3 regions of the Paenibacillus sp. MMO-58 genome follow, and region 1 is predicted to be linked to each of the others. Evidence: riboswitches for the same ligand, from Rfam matches in the RefSeq annotation. Region 1 holds a riboswitch; each other region holds the start of a gene.
The links. A riboswitch is a leader RNA that binds a small molecule or an ion and turns the genes downstream of it on or off. The one in region 1 is predicted to bind cyclic di-AMP.
Positions count from the first base shown of each region.

Region 1 (6,035 bases):
CTTTATGGTTTTTCGAGCCGCTGTTCCAGAAGAACAGAAGATCGCCTTTTTTGAAGTTGCCGTAGCCGACTTTAGTGCCCACTTTTGCTTGAGCATCATCATCACGGTTAACCAGGGTAACGCCAACGTTAGCAAGTTTATATACAAGCGCCGTGTAACCGGAGCAGTCTGTTGCGTAAGGGGCTTTTTTTTCTTGACGGTCTTGCCAATGTACGTAATTGACTTTATTTTTTAAGTTTAATGCCGTTTGGACAACCTTCGCTCTTTTCGCGTCTGCTGACATCGCGGCATCCGCAGTCGTATGAAGAAGCGCTGTTACCGGTAATGCGATAGCCACCAATAGCATCGCGATTTTTGTCATGAATTTCATTTGTTGTTCACTCCCTATCAATCGTGATAGGGCTATTATAAATAACGCTCCGAACCCAAGAACACCCGCAAAAATTGGCAACGAGCGGTAAATGAAAGCGTTAAGAATGCTGTAATCTAGGCGTTTCTTGGGTCTTAACCACTTTCTGAGAATCCTATGAGTCTATGATGAGTATTTTCTTACTTGTTGCATCCTATCAACTATGCTATAATCCTGATTTTTCATTTTTTACACCGGGATTTAAGGATAAAAGCCCATTCTTCCATCAAGGAAGAACGGGCTTGGAAAAATGATCTCTTCTATTATAGTGCTTTCAAAGCATTTGCAATTTCGATACATAAATCCTCGGCCTGCGGCACAAAGCCCAGACGGTCGATAAAAGCATGCGTACAGCCTTTGTACCGGATGGTCTTGACCGGTACGCCGGCGGCCGCAAGCTGCCTGCTGTATACTTCCGACTGAATGCGCAGCCCATCAAATTCGGCTCCTACGCATAACGTACGCGGTAATCCGGTGCTGTCAGCCAGAAGCGGACTGACATAAGGATTACGGACATCCTCCTCATTCGGCAAATAATGCTCCCAAGCCTTTCTGCCTTCCGGGTCGGCTTCGGTAGGCCGTCCAATCCCCAGCATCGGATCAATCATCGCTCTTTGTTCATCCGCCATCTCGAATTGGGACAGCTCCCACCGATAACCGTTCACCCCGTTAAGGAAGGTCACGCACGGATAAATCAGCACCTGCTGGGCTACCATACGCGTACCTAAATCCCGGTCCTTGGTTGCTACGGCAGCAGACAGGTTGCCGCCGGCACTGTCGCCGCCTACGGCAATCCGGTTCCGGTCGATGCCGTATTCCTCGGCATGCTCGTAAATATATTGAACGGCATTAAAGCAATCGTCAAATCCGTTAGGGAACTTATGCTCCGGAGCTAATGAATAATCAATATTAAAGACAACGGCATCGGCCAGCTCGGCGATCAGCCGGCAAGGGTTCTCCACCGCAAACACGGTACCGCCGATCCAGCCGCCGCCATGAATATAAATGAGACAAGGCTTATTAGGCTTACGCATCGACTTGCGCGGGTAGTACCGCCATAGGCCAACCTCATTGTCGCCAAGCTTTACGCGTTCGTAACCGGTGTAAATCTCAACGGTATTCAAATTACGGTTCGGAAATCCCATGGAATCCCGAATAAGCTGCAGCTGCTCGGCTGGCGACGGAGGCTGGGCTGGGGCAGCCTTTTGTTCCCCGGCCCATTTCCTAATAATCTGAAGCTCGTAAGGATCCAGATAACCGGCCCTCGTCTCTTCCGGATTAACCTTCACAATAACCTGCGTATCGTTCAAGTTTACTTCTTCCTGCTGAGACTGCAGGGCGTTCACAATTTCCTGGCTGTATACTCTCATTGACAGAAGCCTCCCGGGATGCGAAATGGTATCCCTTCTTACTTCTCCTTGAGCTTGCGAACATCCTTTATTTGTTCTTGGCAGGCTGACCGGAAGGCAGATAGACCATATGATCGTCATGCTCCGACAGATCCTCCAGCCACGATGCTTCTGGAGGACAATCCAGCATGATAAAACGGCCTTTTCCTTCTTCTTGATAGTGATGATATTTCACGTAGGCTTTGCCGCCTTCTATATCCAACAATTCAACCTTGCCATAATCATGGGCCATCAAAAGCCTGATCCGCTTTCCAAGCTCCGCGGTTAGTTCTTTTGCTTGCTGAACGATAGAAAACTGCGTTTGAAGGGACAGACTAGACTCGGGATATGAAGGATTAGGACGGTTAATAATAAAGGAATATGGCGAAACCCCAGCCTGGGACAGCTGATCAATCAGCTTGCCTAATAGAAGAGGGTCATTATTAACGCCCTTGACAATAGGGGTTTGATTAAGAACGACAACTCCCGCCTGGTGAAGGGCATTAAATGCTTTCTTCGCTTCGGACGTTAGTTCTCTCGGATGGTTAATCGTAGTCATCAAATAGATCCGCTTCTCCGGACTCGAGAACCGGCTTAACATCTCTAATAGTTCATGGTCCTCATAAATTCGCATTGGATTATGAACCGGCATTCTGGAATCCAGCCTAATCGTGCCGATATGCTCGATATCCCGCAGCTGCTCGATAATTCTAGTCAGCTTGGCAATACCTAACATCAGGCTATCTCCCGTCAACACAACCTTATGAATCTCATTATGTTCTGCGATGTAAGCAATTCCTTCTGCTGCATGGGATACGGGGAGAAGAACCATCGATTGATAAATGTGCTTACAGCCGGCAGCTTCCCAAGTGAACTCCTGGATCACGTGAGGGGCTTCGCCCGCCGCAATCAGATGCTTGCGGATCGGATCCTTCGGATCATCCCAGTCAATCAGATTTAAGTAATAATCATTGACGCGAAAATGCTTCTTAAGCCGTTCTCTTTCCGCCTCCGACAGACCTGCCGATCTACCGTTATCGGCCATTGGTTGTACCATTTCGCATCCCTCCAAAAGGTTATTAAAAGCATCACCTATGCCGGGAAGTCCATCCCACCTCCACGAAAAATGAAAAAAAAGACCCCCGCAGCACAGAGCATGAACATGGTCTGCGTGCATTTTGGGCCTTTAAAACAGAAAAAGACCCAGCAAGGGTCTATCGTTTGCAATGTTATTCGCAAAAGACCCATCTCAAAGCTGACGAGGTTAGCTGACGGACTCGGGATAGATGGTTCCCTACAGCCGATAACCGGCTGATTCGCCCCAAAAGATTGGTTTCCCCGCTTCTCGGCAACGCCGAGAACTAAGCTTATTATAATTATCTCACAATTCTTAATATTGTCAACAATTAATCAATAATAATCCCCGCCCAATTTCCCAAGGGATGGTTGGACGGGGTTACGTTAACTCTCTGCGGTTACTTCTTATCCACTTGAAGAAGAAATAAGTGCTTAACCGAAAATGTATCCTTGATGGTATCTTCGGATATAACATTCAGCTTGATGAGACCGGCGATTTTGGAGGTATCGGGCTTCGAAAGCAACCGCCATACATCGGGATCGGGAAGAGCAGCATACAGCTTGCTCTCATCAAATTCCTTGCGCTCCTGAGAAACAATCTTCACCTTGTAGCTGCCTACCTCCAGTTCGGAGAGGTCCAGCTCGGCGCAATGCTGTATAATTTCACCGCGCAGCTCGGATAATTCCTGCTCGATTTCCTTCTGCTTTTGCTTAAGCTGATAATAACGCTTGACTTTGTTATCCTCCACCACATTCACGCTCCTCTTAATCAAATGTATGATCAGAGGTGTGAAATTAGGACTAGATCTTGTCCACTATCTGGCAACTAGCCCTCTCTTGCGGTATGCCCAATGATTCGTTGGGCCATGTCCGCTGCCGACGATAATGCCGTCTTCAATGGCGGCTTGTATATAGGCTTTTGCCTGGCGAACGGCTTCCTCGATTTCAAGCCCTTGAGCGAGGCCTGCAGTGAGCGCAGCCGAATACGTACAACCGGTGCCATGGGTGCGGGCCGTTTCGATCCGTCTGCCTGCCAGCTCGCTATAACAACTGCCGTCGAAGAGCAAATCCACCGCTTCAGCTCCTGCTTCATGCCCGCCCTTGATCAGGACATAACGGGCGCCGAGGCTGGACAGCTTTTTCGCCGCTTCGAGCTTGTCGGCCTTGTTGCGAACGGCCATCCCGGTCAGATGCTCGGCCTCCGGAATGTTTGGCGTAATAATCATCGTGAGCGGCAGCAGCTTGCGGCTTAAAGCCCGGACGGCTTCTACCTGCAGGAGCGACGCGCCGCCTTTGGCGATCATAACCGGGTCTACCACAACCTTCTTCCAGCCGAAGAAAGCAATCGCCTCGGCTACTTCCTCAATAATCTCGGCACTAAACAACATGCCGGTCTTCAAAGCATCAACGCCGATATCGCTGCCGACGGAGTGAATCTGCGCCTTTACCGCTTCCTTGGCGAGCGGGTATACGCCTTGCACGCCAAGCGTATTTTGCGCTGTAATCGCCGTTAAGGCCGACATCCCGTAAGCGCCAAGCTCCTGGAATGTTTTCAAATCCGCCTGAATGCCTGCTCCGCCGCCGCTGTCCGAGCCGGCAATCGTCAAAGCCCGGGCTACATTGCCGTTTATGTATTCCGCCATTTTTATTTCACCCCGTTTATCGTTTAGTAGGAAAACCGTTCCGGCGCAAACGCCGGCAGCCTGCTGCCGTTATCGATATAATCGGCCACAACCTGTGCCGTTACCGGGCTGAGAAGAATGCCGTTGCGGTAATGGCCCGCCGCCATAAGGACGCGGCCGCCCGATTCCTGCAGCGGTCCAAGCAAAGGGAAACCGTCCTGCGTGGATGGCCGGAGGCCTGCCCAGCGGTGGAACGGCTCCCGCCCCTCCAGAAACGGAAACGCCTGCTTGTTCCATTTGCGCAGCCGCTCGATTCCACGCTCCGTAACGGTTGTATCAAAGCCCGCCACATCCTCGGAAGCTCCGCATACGAGCGTACCGTTTTCTTTTGCAACCAGATAACCCTGATTGCAGAACACCATGTGCTGTACCGGCTTTACTTCCGCTTCATAAGCGCAAATCTGACCGCGGATCGGGTACACCGGAATACGGATGCCGAATACATCCTCAAGCTCCTGTGCCCAGGCGCCGGAGCAGACGACCAGGCGGTCGCCGGTAAAGCTCCAGCCGGTCTCGGCGGTAACAACGATATCCTCGCGCCACTTGTCGACGGTTACCGAGCCTAGCTGCTCGAAGATTCGAACACCGGTCAGGCGGCATGCTTGCTCGAGCGCCAACACGTAATCCGGCGCGTAGACATGGCTTTCCTCCGGCGTGTAAAGAGCGGCCTTCACCTCGCGGGACAACATCGGCTCCTGCCGGAACAGTTCATCCCCTTCCAGCACAATACCGCTTGATCCATGCTCGTTCTGCCAGAGGCGACGTCCCTCCAGAGCCAGACGGTCCGCTTCGTGATAGGCAATATAGAGACTGCCCGAATCGGTATATTCGAAGGTGCTGCCGGATACCTGCCGGACCTCGTCGCGCCAGGACGGATACAGCCGCAGGCTTTCCCGGCACAAGCGGAAGAATTCATCCGGCCCTTCCACATTTTCCGAGTAGGGGGCGAGCATTCCGGCCGCAGCCCCGGAGGCCTGCCCGCCGCAGCGGCCAATCTCTAAGACAATAGCTTGATGCCCCCGCTTCTGAAGCTCGAAAGCGCAGGAGAGACCAACTACGCCTCCGCCCATAATGACAATCGTTTCTCCCATGATTAGACCAGCTTTCTATCAAATAATCGGCCCGTTACTTCACAATAAATTGCTCGTGACCGCTGCTTGCCGATGCGTAACGTTTTTTCGAGATCCGTCCCGATAAATACGACAGACGACCCGCTTCAATAGCCAGCCTCATCGCCCGCGCCATGCCAACCGGATCCTTCGCTTTGGCAACCGGCGTATTCATTAAGACGCCCGTCACGCCAAGCTCCATCGCCTGCGCAACGTCGCTGACCGAACCAAGGCCCGCATCCACGATAATCGGCACCTTCGCTTCCTCCACGATCAGGCCGATATTATAAGGATTCAAAATGCCAAGCCCCGTACCGATAGGCGCCGCTCCCGGCATGACGGCCGCCGCTCCGGCTTCCTCCAGCCTTTT
Region 1 is NZ_JBBCVY010000004.1:2,568-8,602, reverse strand. Features, by position in the region: gene WFJ73_RS13675 (C40 family peptidase) at 1-370, opposite strand, end outside; gene WFJ73_RS13670 (alpha/beta hydrolase) at 673-1,779, opposite strand; gene WFJ73_RS13665 (KamA family radical SAM protein) at 1,847-2,854, opposite strand; cyclic di-AMP (ydaO/yuaA leader) riboswitch at 3,037-3,175, opposite strand; gene WFJ73_RS13660 (hypothetical protein) at 3,273-3,623, opposite strand; gene thiD (bifunctional hydroxymethylpyrimidine kinase/phosphomethylpyrimidine kinase) at 3,690-4,517, opposite strand; gene thiO (glycine oxidase ThiO) at 4,541-5,647, opposite strand; gene WFJ73_RS13645 (thiazole synthase) at 5,682-6,035, opposite strand, start outside.

Region 2 (6,035 bases), on a different contig from region 1:
ATACAAATACATCACGCTTGATGATCCGGGGGACTCTTTATTGGAGGAAGCAGCCCGGGAGTTTATCGCTATCGGTCTTAATCCGGATTACCATATGGAAATCGATTTCCCGTTTGATCAGCCTTACGACATTTATCGCCCGGATGCGAAAAAAGGCGGGAAAGAGGAAAAAGCGCCGATTCTGCTGCTAAGCGATGATAACAGCTTAAGCGAAATATCGGTGAAATCCGACATTGTCCGTTCCATCAGCGGTCTGCACCAAGGCCAGTATCATATCTATTACCCGATTGAGCCGCTCCTTGACGCAACTGATCGGTTAAGTCCGGCTGTCCGGCGATTGTTTAAAATTTAACTCTTTATATAGAAGGAGCTTGCAGCTAAGATGATATCTTTATTCGACACACATACCCACCTGGACTCTCCGCAATTCGACAACGACCGTGCCGAAGTTATCGAAAGGGCGCGTGCTGCCGGTGTTGATTTAATGATCAATGTCGGCTTCAACCGGGAGACAATTCCAACGACGATGGAGCTTGCGGAAAAATACGATTTTATTTACGCAGCGGTTGGCTGGCATCCGGTGGACAGCGTTTTCATGGAGCCGGGGGATCTGGAATGGATCGAGCAGCTTTGCTCCCATCCGAAGGTTGTAGCCATAGGGGAAATCGGTCTTGATTACCACTGGGATACCTCTCCGAAGGATGTGCAGCACCGGGTATTCCGGGAGCAAATCCGCCTTGCCCGGAAGGTGGGTAAGCCGATTGTCATTCATAACCGGGATGCGCATGAGGACATTGTCCGTATTTTGAGGGAGGAGAAAGCGTCTGAAGTCGGAGGGGTTATGCACTGCTACTCCGGCAGCTGGGAAACCGCAAAAATGTGCCTCGATATGAACTTCTATATTTCGTTCGGCGGACCGGTCACTTTCAAAAATGCAAGGGTGCCTAAAGAGGTGCTTGCGAACGTTCCGCTTGACCGTCTTCTCATCGAAACGGATTCCCCTTATCTGTCTCCCCATCCATTTAGAGGGAAGAGGAATGAGAGCTCGTATGTGTCTTTGGTCTCAGAGGCAGCAGCGGAAATAACAGGAAAATCCAAGGAGGAAATCGCAGTTATTACAAGCGCAAACGGTAAAAAATGTTTTGGTATTGTTTAAAAACGGTGTAAAACCGCTGAAATAAGGACTATAGCGGCGATAAAAGTCTTTTTACTTGTTGGAATCGCCCTTATTTGCCTTTAGAATCCTAAAATTTCGTTAAAATCGTCTTTTAACGCATCTTTACAATTCTGTGGTCAGGAATGTATGATTTTTCTCAGAGCTTTAACTTTTGTATTGGATTTCCAGTTTGCGCTTAATCTCCGAAAGCCGGAGAGCGGGGGAACCAACGACAGCGGATGCATAGTTAGGACGTCTTGAAGCATCGTGCTGCGTATGAATTCTTCAGGGGTGAATTTTGCGGCGATTGCCATGAGCATTCGTTCCGTGGATAGGGCAGCTCTCTCGCCCGAACCCGTCAGCTAACCTCGTAAGCGAATATAGAGAGCGATCAACCTCGTGTATTCACCTTTTCCTGAATGTTTGATTACCCAGGAAGCCACGATCAGATCCTCTGTCGAAGGCTTCTTTTTATTTTCGATTTTGCTACTTCGGAAATAGTCTTTACAGGGTAAATCTTGAAGGTGGGAGGCCGTAACACTGGAGCGTGCTCGTCACGCCAATATACTTAATAGTCGCGTCAATAGTATCATGCGTAACAGTTTGGCGGCGGGGCTATGAAGGAGGACCGATAGAAATGGGCATGATCCAAGCTAAGGAGACCCATGGGAAGCGATCATCCAGCATGACTTTCGCAATGCGATGGAAGCATGAAAATTTGCGTTTGATTGTTCTGAGTGCAATTATCTCAATCGCTATGACTTTCATGTTTTTGGTGTTGTTGTACGGATCGGCTGATAAGAGCGTATCCGTAGTAGTGAACGGACAAGAAACTGTTGTTAAGACAAAACAATGGGTCCTGCAACGCCTACTGGATGAACAAGCTATAACGGTTGGACCCTATGACGAGGTATCCCATCCTCTGAATGCGTCCATCAAAGACGGAGACCGCATCGAGATTAAATACGCGGTTCCGGTTACCGTAAAAGCAGATGGCAAAACATCGACGGTGTACACGACAGAGAAAACAGTACAGGCGGCGATCGGGAAATTAAATATTCCGGTTCGCGATCAAGATAGAGTTAACCCGTCTCTCGATACTCAGATTTCGAAGGCAATGACGGTTACCGTTACACGCATCGATACCAAGGTAGCAGAGAACGAACGGACTTTGCCGTTCTCGATCGTAAAGAAACAAGATCCTACCCTCGAGAAAGGGAAGGAGAAGCTGGTGCAATCCGGCAAGACTGGCGTCGTTATCGAGCGCGTGGAGAAAAAGTACGAGAATGGTGTTCTTGTCTCCTCCAAGCTGGTCGACAAAGTCGTTCAGAAGCATACTGTCAGTCAGGTCGTAGCGGTGGGTTCAAAGAAGGACGTACATACGCTATCCAGTACGAGCACGGGCTCGTATACAAAGAGTGGCGTAACGTTTAGGCCAAAGAAGGTTCTCAAGAATGTTACTTTAACCGCCTATTCGGCAGGCGTAGCTTCTACCGGCAAGGATGAGAGTCATCCGGGATACGGCATTACGGCTTCCGGCGCGAAGGTGAAGGAAGGCCGTACCATCGCGGTGGATCCGGATGTTATTCCAATCGGCTGGTGGGTGTACATCGAAGGCATTGGCTTCCGCAGGGCGGAGGATACAGGCAGTGCCATCAATGGCAACAAGATCGACGTTTACTTTGACAGCACAAGCTATGCCAATAAGTTCGGCCGTAAAAAAGGGTATACCGTATACGTGCTTGGACCAAACAAGCCAACAGCAAGCTAATGGCTTTCCGCTATCGTATTTCATTGTTAAATATGCCATTATAAGAAGAGGCAGCTGCCTCTTCTTTTTGTGTGTATGGAGATGCTAAGCAGGCTGCATGATCATTGACGGTGAAAGAAGAGCGAAAGTTGCTGCTTTGGAAAGGAATGTTCGCTTGTGATTAAGGAAATTATTGTGGTGGAAGGCAAAGACGATACGGTTGCCGTGAAGCGGGCCGTTGAAGCGGATACGATTGAAACAAACGGTTCTGCGGTTGGCGAGGAAGTGCTGCGCCGGATCGAGCTGGCGATGGAACGCAGAGGCGTTATTATATTTACGGACCCCGATCATGCGGGCGAGAGAATCCGCAAAATTGTCGCGCGGCGCGTGCCGGGCTGCAAGCATGCTTTTCTGCCGCAGGAGAAGGCAATGTACAAAGGCGATATCGGAATCGAGAACGCGAGCCCCGAAGCGATTCGTCAGGCGCTCTCCGAGCTGCGGACGGAGATGGCGGCGGGAGAAGGGGACATTACTTGGGAGGATCTGATGGAAGCGGGTCTTATCGTCCATCCGGATGCGGCAAACCGACGTCTTCAGATGGGCAAGCTGCTTGGGATCGGGTATGCGAACGGCAAGCAGTTCTTCAAACGGTGTACAAGCTTCCGGATCTCCCGCGAAGAGTTCGCGGAGGCTCTGCGTACGATGGAACAGGGACAGGAGTGAACGGTATGAGCGGAAACGATATAAAGGCGATTGAGGTAGCAACGCCGAAACGCACGAAGGAAATTATCGCGAAGTATGGCTTCTCGTTTAAGAAGAGCTTGGGCCAGAACTTCCTGATTGATCAAAATATTTTACACAAGATCGTAAACGCGGCCGGACTCGACAAGACGAAGGGCGCTCTTGAGATCGGACCGGGCATCGGCGCACTCACGCAGCATCTGGCTGCCGCGGCGGGCACGGTAACGGCTATTGAGATCGACAACCGGCTTATTCCGATTCTAGGCGACATTCTGGCGGGCGAGGAGCATGTGAAGGTCGTGCACGGCGACGTGCTTAAGCTGGATCTGAAAAAGCTGTTCGAAGAACGTTTCGCGGACGTAAGCGGCGTAAGCGTTGTGGCGAACCTGCCGTACTACGTGACCACCCCGATTCTGATGAAGCTGCTCGAAGAGCGTCTGCCGCTCGAGAACATCGTCGTTATGATTCAGAAGGAAGTCGCGGAGCGCATGGCGGCGAAGCCGGGCGGCAAGGAATACGGCAGCTTGAGCGTAGCCGTGCAGTATTACTGCGAGCCGCAGCTTGTCTGCATCGTGCCGCATACGGTGTTCATTCCGCAGCCGAATGTAGACTCGGCTGTCATCAAGCTGGCGGTGCGCGAGAAGCCGCCGGTGGATGTGGAGGACGAGGCGCATTTCTTCCGCATCGTCCAGGCGAGCTTCGCCCAGCGCCGCAAAACGCTGGCGAACAACCTGACGACGTTCGTGGGCAAGGAACGCCGCGAGGAAATGACGCAGCTGCTTATCGGCTGCGAGATTGATCCTGGCCGTCGAGGAGAGACCTTGTCCCTCGACGAGTTCGCCCGCATCAGCCGCGCCTTCCTGGCGGCGGGCTGGCGGGGTTAGCTCGGCCTGCTGTTAGTGGCCGAGCCTTGTTTGAGCCGGCGGCGAGCGGTTAGCGCCGCCGGCTTTGTTGTGGGCGCGCCCGCCGCCAGAGTGGCGGGCGGAGAGGGCCCTGACACGGCTGCGAAGCGCCATGCGGATCCTCGGCGCGTACAGCAGCCCCACAGGGCCAATCAACCCTCCAATTGGCTCAGACCATTCCAATGCACTCCTGTGATTGCAGATGCCCTATGACATGGAAAATCCGACTTACATGGCCTTACCTTGCTCTATTCACCCCTCAAGAACCCCAGTAACACGGAAATTTCCTCTTACAGCCCACCAAGAGCGTTAAGCACCAACAAATACACCTGTAACACGAAAAAACCGACTTACACGGCTCTGTCTTCGCTTCATCCGCCCACCATTGCCTCAGCAGCACGAAAAATTCCTCTTACATCCCACCAAGAACACAAGGCACACCACCGAACGCCACCTGTAACATGAAAAAATTGACTTACATGGCTCGCCTCTCGCTTCACCATTACCCGGGCAATACGCAAGTGCGGGAAGGGGGAACATAGTTTAATTAAGGAATAACTTAAATCGTAGCTTCAGGGGAAAAGTTACTGCTCTTCGGGGAGAGCTTGTGATTCCCAACCTACTGACCGGTTAATTCGGCGGCGGCGATGTACACCAAGTGAGCCGCAAAGGCGGCAAAGAGTGCTTCAGAGCAATATAATCATCCTTATGTGCGTGATTTGCTACCGGCCCCCCAGATGCAGCGCTGCTGCCGTCGGTGGTCATTCTCCCCTGCTGCTCTGTCGCAGGCAGGCGTAGCTACGCCACAACGCTGCGTGGAGCAGCGGTGGGTCACGCTTGTAATGCACTCGTGGCCCGCGGGCAGGCAACGCCGCTGCCCGCCCGCCATAACGCCGCGCCAGGCGCAGCAGCGCGGCGGGACTCCGCCTCCCACAAGAAATGTGGGAGGCAATTGGGAAGCGGAGGCTATCCGCAAGAGGGTAAGGGGTAACTCCCATAAGGAGCGGAGCGTCCGCCTTTGCCTGTACATTGCCACCCATGTGGCATAAGTTCATGCAATGTACAGGCAACAGCGGCCGTTGGGAGTTACCCCGTCCCTCAGTGCGGCAAACGGAGCACGCCACACTAAGCAATCGCACAATTTTCTCCGCACATTCCGCCCTCTCCACCCATACGATAAACGAAGAGGTGATTTACCCATGAAGCAAGGGGACCTGGTCGTCCGCAATTCCTATGGCGGTGACGTGCTGTTCCGAGTTGAAGAGATGCGATCCGATCAAGCCTTATTGAAAGGCACGGATTACCGATTGCTTGCGGATGCGCCAATTCCCGACTTGTCGGTTGTTCGTGATCCGGAATCGACAAGCGCGCGGCAGCAAGTGAAGATTAAAGTAAACGACTCTCTTAGACGGATGCGGCAGGAAAAGGCGCATCTTACGGTGTTATCAAGCCCTGACCGAGCTGCTTTGCAACAGCAAAGCCAGTC
Region 2 is NZ_JBBCVY010000018.1:60,793-66,827, reverse strand. Features, by position in the region: gene WFJ73_RS30875 (HD domain-containing protein) at 1-352, shown strand, start outside; gene WFJ73_RS30870 (TatD family hydrolase) at 383-1,156, shown strand; cyclic di-AMP (ydaO/yuaA leader) riboswitch at 1,340-1,549, shown strand; gene WFJ73_RS30865 (ubiquitin-like domain-containing protein) at 1,794-2,927, shown strand; gene rnmV (ribonuclease M5) at 3,084-3,629, shown strand; gene rsmA (16S rRNA (adenine(1518)-N(6)/adenine(1519)-N(6))-dimethyltransferase RsmA) at 3,635-4,531, shown strand; gene yabG (sporulation peptidase YabG) at 5,749-6,035, shown strand, end outside.
Region 2: it holds a riboswitch for cyclic di-AMP, as region 1 does, so the genes downstream of both, WFJ73_RS30865 (ubiquitin-like domain-containing protein) here and WFJ73_RS13665 (KamA family radical SAM protein) in region 1, are expected to answer to the same signal.

Region 3 (6,035 bases), on a different contig from region 1:
CACCCTGGCCAAGATCCGTCAGGAAAGCAATGGCGGTTGGCGCCAAAATAATAAACGGATGAACGAGAATCGCGATCGCGATCAGCTTCATTTCCTTTGGTTCGATTTTCCGCCCGAGAAACTCAGGTGTCCGACCGACCATTAGTCCCGCGATAAAGACCGCAAGAATCGCATACATCAGCATATTGACGAGGCCAACGCCTTTACCTCCAAACACAACGTTCAGCATCATCTCCGCCAGCGGGACAAGACCGCCGATCGGGGTCAGCGTATCATGCATGTTATTGACCGAACCGGTAGTGGCCGCCGTCGTCACCGCCGTAAAGAGGGAGGATTGGGCAATGCCAAACCTGACTTCCTTGCCCTCCATGCTGCCTTGCGAGGCGTCTGCGCCAAGATTGTTCATAACCGGATTGCCATGCAGCTCAGCCGTGTAGACCGTTGCAAGGAATACCAGGAACAGCGACATCATGGCGCCAAATACAACCCAGCCTTGCTTGCGGTTACCCGCGAAACGACCGTATACATAAGGCAGGCAAGCAGGCAGCGCCCACATGGACAGAATCTCGATGACGTTCGTAAGCGGGCTCGGATTCTCGAAAGGATGCGCCGAGTTGACGCCAAAGAAACCGCCGCCGTTTGTACCCAAGTGCTTAATCGATTCCAGAGAAGCAACCGGACCGATTGCGATGCTTTGCGTTGCCCCTTCCAGCGTTGTTGCCGTTACGTTAGGCTGCAGGGTCTGCGGCACGTGAAGTGCCACAAGAACCAGCGTAATGAGCGTTGCGAGCGGCAGGAAAATCCGCGTGTGGGATTTCACGAAGTCGGTAAAGAAGTTGCCGATGGTGCTGCCCCTGCTCGTCAAGCCGCGGATAAAAGCAATTGCAACCGAGAAGCCGGTAGCCGCCGAGGTGAACATCATCATCATAATGACGGCCATCTGCGAGAAATAGGACAGCCCGGTCTCGCCGCTGTAATGCTGCAGGTTCGTATTCGTAATAAAGCTGATAACGGTATTGAACGACAGCGTTTCTTCCATGGCGCCAATGCCGTTGGGGTTGCCAGGAAGGCTGCCCTGCAGGCGCAGAATCAAATAACTGATCGCGACCAGCACGATATTCGTGAAAAGGAAGCTTAACGCGTACTTTTTCCAGGTCATGCCTTCACGCGATTTCAGCCCGATTAATTTATAAATGAACCGTTCGGTTCCGCCGAATAGGCGGTCGGTCCGGTTCGGTTGATCCGAGTATACGTGGTACACATAGGTTCCGAGCGGTTTGACGAGCAGTACAAGCACGCCAACCACGATAAGGAGCTGTAAAATATCCATTGCCATTGCGGCCTCCCAGCATTTGATAAGGGTTTAGAATTTCTCCGGATTAATCAAGGCGTATATCAAGTAAAGAAAGAGAAACAGGGCAAGCACTAACGTGACAATCATCGCTGATCCTCCTCTTGAATGGCCCGGTCGCACCAATGCATAAAGCCGGCGAAGAGTATGAATATCGCTGCCAGAAGCAGCACCATATAGATATCCTGCATAGCGGATTCCTCCTAAAAGAATGGCGAATAACTTTCGGTCTTACCGATTATCTTGGCTTGCCATGAGGTCGTTTATGATTAAAAAGGATGTATCCGCATGATTGGAATGAATGACATAATTAGCACCCATCCCTTTATAGATCAGACGGGGATTTGCGCTGTCCGTAACGACGCAGATCGATTTGGATGTCCAGCTGCGGCAGATCTGGATATAGCGGCAGCACAGATTCAGGCTCCTTTCGAATAAAAAGATTCGTCCGACCGGCAGCTCCGGGACACGCCATGTAGCCTCGTCAGTTGTATTGATGACGATAATCGTTGACACGCCAAGCTCCAGCATCCGCCCGTATTCGGTCTTATTGTTCACGATGGCGGCAAACGGGATATGCCGGTGCAGCAGCTGTTTAATAAAATCCTCGCCCTGCACATTGGGTGCGGAGACAAGTATATAATCGTCCATGGTTTACGCTCCTCTTTTGGTTAGAGGAATCAACGACAAACAAAAAAGCCGCGGAAGAGGGACTCTTCACGCGGCTTATAAGCGCAGCAGGAAATAAACCGCGCCTATATTCACGATCATCGTTGCCTCTCTTGGTACGCTGACGAAGTTAGCTGACGGATTCGGGCGTAAGAGTCGCCCTACGCCGATGAGCTCAGATGGAGCTGCTTCGGCGATTCACCCCGTGGACAATGCTGGCTGTATGGAACAGCCGGCTGCCCGATTGGTTCCCCCGTTCCCCCCGTGAAGGGGATTAAGCGATAAAGACAGTTGATTAAAAATGGGCATGAGAAAAAGCCGCAGAGGAAAGATCCCCGCGGCCTTGGAAGGTCACAAGATCACATCATCCTCTCTACTTGGAAAATGCCCTGCCTACTGGACAGTCGCATTTTCATCGCTTACGAGGTTAGCTGACGGATTCGGACGGTGAGAGTCGCCCTACCGGGTCCGGCCGCGCGCAGCCTTTTCCCGGATTCACCCCGGATAAGCATGCCGCGCCGGCTCTCACACCGTTGCCATGCCGCTTATCGATTGGTTCCCCCGTTTCCCTTAACGGAAACTCAGCGATTGTTACATTTGCTGAATCGTATATTACGCCTGACGGCCGAAGTTGTAAATGAACCGTAGAGGCGGCATATTGTCTAATTCTGACAAGGAGTTTGGTTAGAGCGTTTACATTTGGAGGGAACTCTACCATGCTCCTTCTTGGACCTTATATCTCTCGAATGCTGTAATTCGTTGTGAAATGCAGGTATAACCCAAGCCCAAATCGGTTTGTCCGGAGTAGCAGAATAAGACGGAAAAACCGTTTTACGGCGGTGGAGGGGCCGGTAAGGAGCTGAGCGGCACTATAATGGCCCCTTGTTTTCATCAGCTAATTTTGGGACAATAGGAACAGTATGCGGCTTTGGCCGCGTTTCACGAAAAGAGGAAAAACGATGAATACACCATCCATATATGGATTTACATTAGAGCAATTAACATCATGGCTGGGCGAGCGCGGGCATAAAAAGTTCCGGGCGACCCAGGTGTGGGAATACTTGTACCGGAAGCGGGTTACGAGCTTTGCGGATATGACGGATGTTCATCCGGACCTCGTGAAGCTGCTGGAAGAGAACTTTGCGATCCAGACGCTGGTCGAGCATACGAAGCAGGTGTCGAAGGACGGCACGGTCAAGCTGCTGCTCAAGCTGGATGACGGCAACCTGATCGAGACGGTGATGATGCGCCATAAGTTCGGCTTGTCGGTCTGCGTAACCACGCAGGTTGGCTGCAACATCGGCTGCAGCTTCTGTGCGAGCGGCCTGTTGAAGAAGAGCAGGGATCTGACAAGCGGCGAGATTGTCGAGCAGATTATGAAGATTCAGCTTCATCTCGACGAATCCGGCCAAGGCGAGAAGGTCAGCCATATCGTTGTTATGGGCATTGGCGAGCCGTTCGATAACTTTATTCACCTGAACGACTTCCTTACAACGGTGAAGGATCATAAAGGTCTGGCTATCGGTCCGCGCCATATTACGGTATCGACAAGCGGCCTCGCGGACAAAATCAGAGAGTTTGCCGACAAGGATCAAGGGGTTAACCTCGCGGTCTCGCTGCATGCTCCTAATAATGAGCTGCGGACGCGGATTATGAAGATCAACCGAGCGATTCCGATCGAGAAGCTGATGGATGCGATCGATTATTATCTGGAGCGGACGAACCGCCGCATTACGCTGGAGTATATTCTGCTCAAGGACGTCAACGACCGGCCGGAGCATGCGCTTGAGCTTGCCGAGCTGGTGGGCGACCGCCGCCGCTCCCTCGTGAACGTGAACCTGATTCCTTATAATCCGGTTGACGAGCATAGCCAATACCAGCGCAGCGAGAACGACTCCATTAAGAGCTTCTACGATACGCTGAAAAAACAAGACGTCAGCGTCAGCGTCCGCCTCGAGCATGGCGCCGACATCGACGCGGCTTGCGGCCAGCTGCGCAGCAAGCAGATGAATAAGGAAAAAGCCGGATAACAACCGGCCAGGCATAATCAAAGCCATGATCAGAGGATCATGGCTTTTTGCTTGGGAGCTGTGCGGCCCCGGTATCCGATGCAGGCGGCGATGCAGAATTGAGCAGCATAATAAGTGGCCATAATGAGCACGTCTGACCCGGCAATATCCGAAATAAACTTATTCCAGGCAAGAATGGAATCGGAAGCCATAAAGAGCAGGGCACCCGCAACCGCCCATGCGTTGCCGGACATCATGGCCGACCAGCCCATCAGCGAAATGGCGGTTACATAGACAAGAACGGGGATTTTCAGAGCGTCGTCCCCCGATTTCGTAAGCCCATCAAGCAGCTCGTAGCCCATATATACGGCATACACGCCGATTGGAATAATCGTTACGAGCCGCCAGAAGGAAAACCTCCACTGCCCGAAAAATCCGCTTAAATAAAACAAATGGCCGATCAAAAAAGCGGACAGCCCTACGACAAAGTTACCCAGGGTGACATCGCCAACAACGCTGAAGACAAGACCGGTTAGCAGGATCCGTTGAAACCGCTTACCGTTTTGCGCGGACTGCAAGTAAGCATAAGCGATAATCAGCAGCATAGGGATCGCTTTGAAAATTAGCTTGACGGCATGCGGTTCAGCAGGAATGATAAAAATGTAAAGCAAGCCCATGAGCAGAATAAGGGCAGGCAGTATTTTGATCAATCGGCATCGCTCCTTTTTTCCTAACTATAGCATAGATTTTCATTTTTAAAGTCTGGATTAATATCGAAAAGGCGGGGTATCGCATGAACGTGAATATGACAGCTCAACAATTGCTGGAGAAGCAGCGGCATTATTACGGGACGGGGGCAACCCGGAGTCTCGAATTCCGGCAGGCACAGCTGGCCAAGCTGCGCCAAGCCATTACGGAACGCGAGGATGCGATTATGCAGGCGCTTCGGCTTGACCTTAACCGGAGCGAGCAGGAGTCCTATATGCTTGAGATTGGACTTGTCCTGAAGGAAATCTCTTTTGTGCAGAAGCGGTTGAAGCGGTGGATGAAGCCCGCCAAGGTCAAAACGGCGCTTACCCACATGGGCAGCAAAGGCTACATCGTGCCGGAGCCGCTTGGCACCGCGCTTATTATCGCTCCGTGGAACTATCCGTTCCAGCTTGCGATGGCGCCGCTTGTCGGAGCTATAGCAGCGGGCAATACCGCAATCCTGAAGCCGTCGGAGCTTTCGCAGGCAGTGTCGGAGGTCATGTCCTCGCTTGTTCAGGATACGTTCGACCCTTCTTACATAGCCGTAATGGAAGGCGGAGTTGAAGTAAGCAAGGAGCTGCTGGACCTGCCGTTCGATAAGATTTTCTTCACGGGCAGCGTTAACGTCGGCAAGCAGGTTATGGCGGCGGCTGCCAAGCATTTGACGCCGGTTACGCTGGAGCTTGGGGGCAAAAGCCCGGCTATCGTGCATCATGACGCCAATCTCAAGCTGGCCGCAAGACGTCTTGCCTTCGGCAAATTCATTAACGCCGGGCAGACCTGCATCGCGCCGGATTACGTGCTCGTGCATCACAGCGTTCTGGAGGAGTTCCTTCAGCAGCTCCGCAAGTCGGTAACGAAGTTCTATGGACAGAATCCGCTTGAGCATAAGGATTACGGCAAAATCATATCGGAGCGGCATTTCCAGCGGCTTGCAGGCTTCCTTCGCGAAGGGGAGGCTGTCATGGGCGGAGGGGCAGACGAAATGGCGCTCCGGATCGAGCCTACCGTATTAACCCACGTGGACTGGAATATGCCGGTCATGCAGGAGGAGATTTTTGGCCCGATTCTGCCGGTATTGGTCTATGACGAGCTTCAGGAAGCGATCGATCAGATCAATGCGCGTCCGAAGCCGCTTGCTCTCTATCTGTTCAGCGAGAATGCGGCTATTCAGAAGCGGGTGACCGAGGCGGTGCCGTTTGGCGGCGGATGCATCAACGATACGCTCATGCATCTGGCGACGCCGTATTTGCCGT
Region 3 is NZ_JBBCVY010000007.1:176,761-182,795, reverse strand. Features, by position in the region: gene kdpA (potassium-transporting ATPase subunit KdpA) at 1-1,330, opposite strand, end outside; gene kdpF (K(+)-transporting ATPase subunit F) at 1,364-1,441, opposite strand; gene WFJ73_RS21085 (hypothetical protein) at 1,583-2,002, opposite strand; cyclic di-AMP (ydaO/yuaA leader) riboswitch at 2,124-2,311, opposite strand; cyclic di-AMP (ydaO/yuaA leader) riboswitch at 2,422-2,617, opposite strand; gene rlmN (23S rRNA (adenine(2503)-C(2))-methyltransferase RlmN) at 2,980-4,050, shown strand; gene WFJ73_RS21075 (lysoplasmalogenase) at 4,080-4,739, opposite strand; gene WFJ73_RS21070 (aldehyde dehydrogenase) at 4,823-6,035, shown strand, end outside.
Region 3: it holds a riboswitch for cyclic di-AMP, as region 1 does, so the genes downstream of both, WFJ73_RS21085 (hypothetical protein) here and WFJ73_RS13665 (KamA family radical SAM protein) in region 1, are expected to answer to the same signal.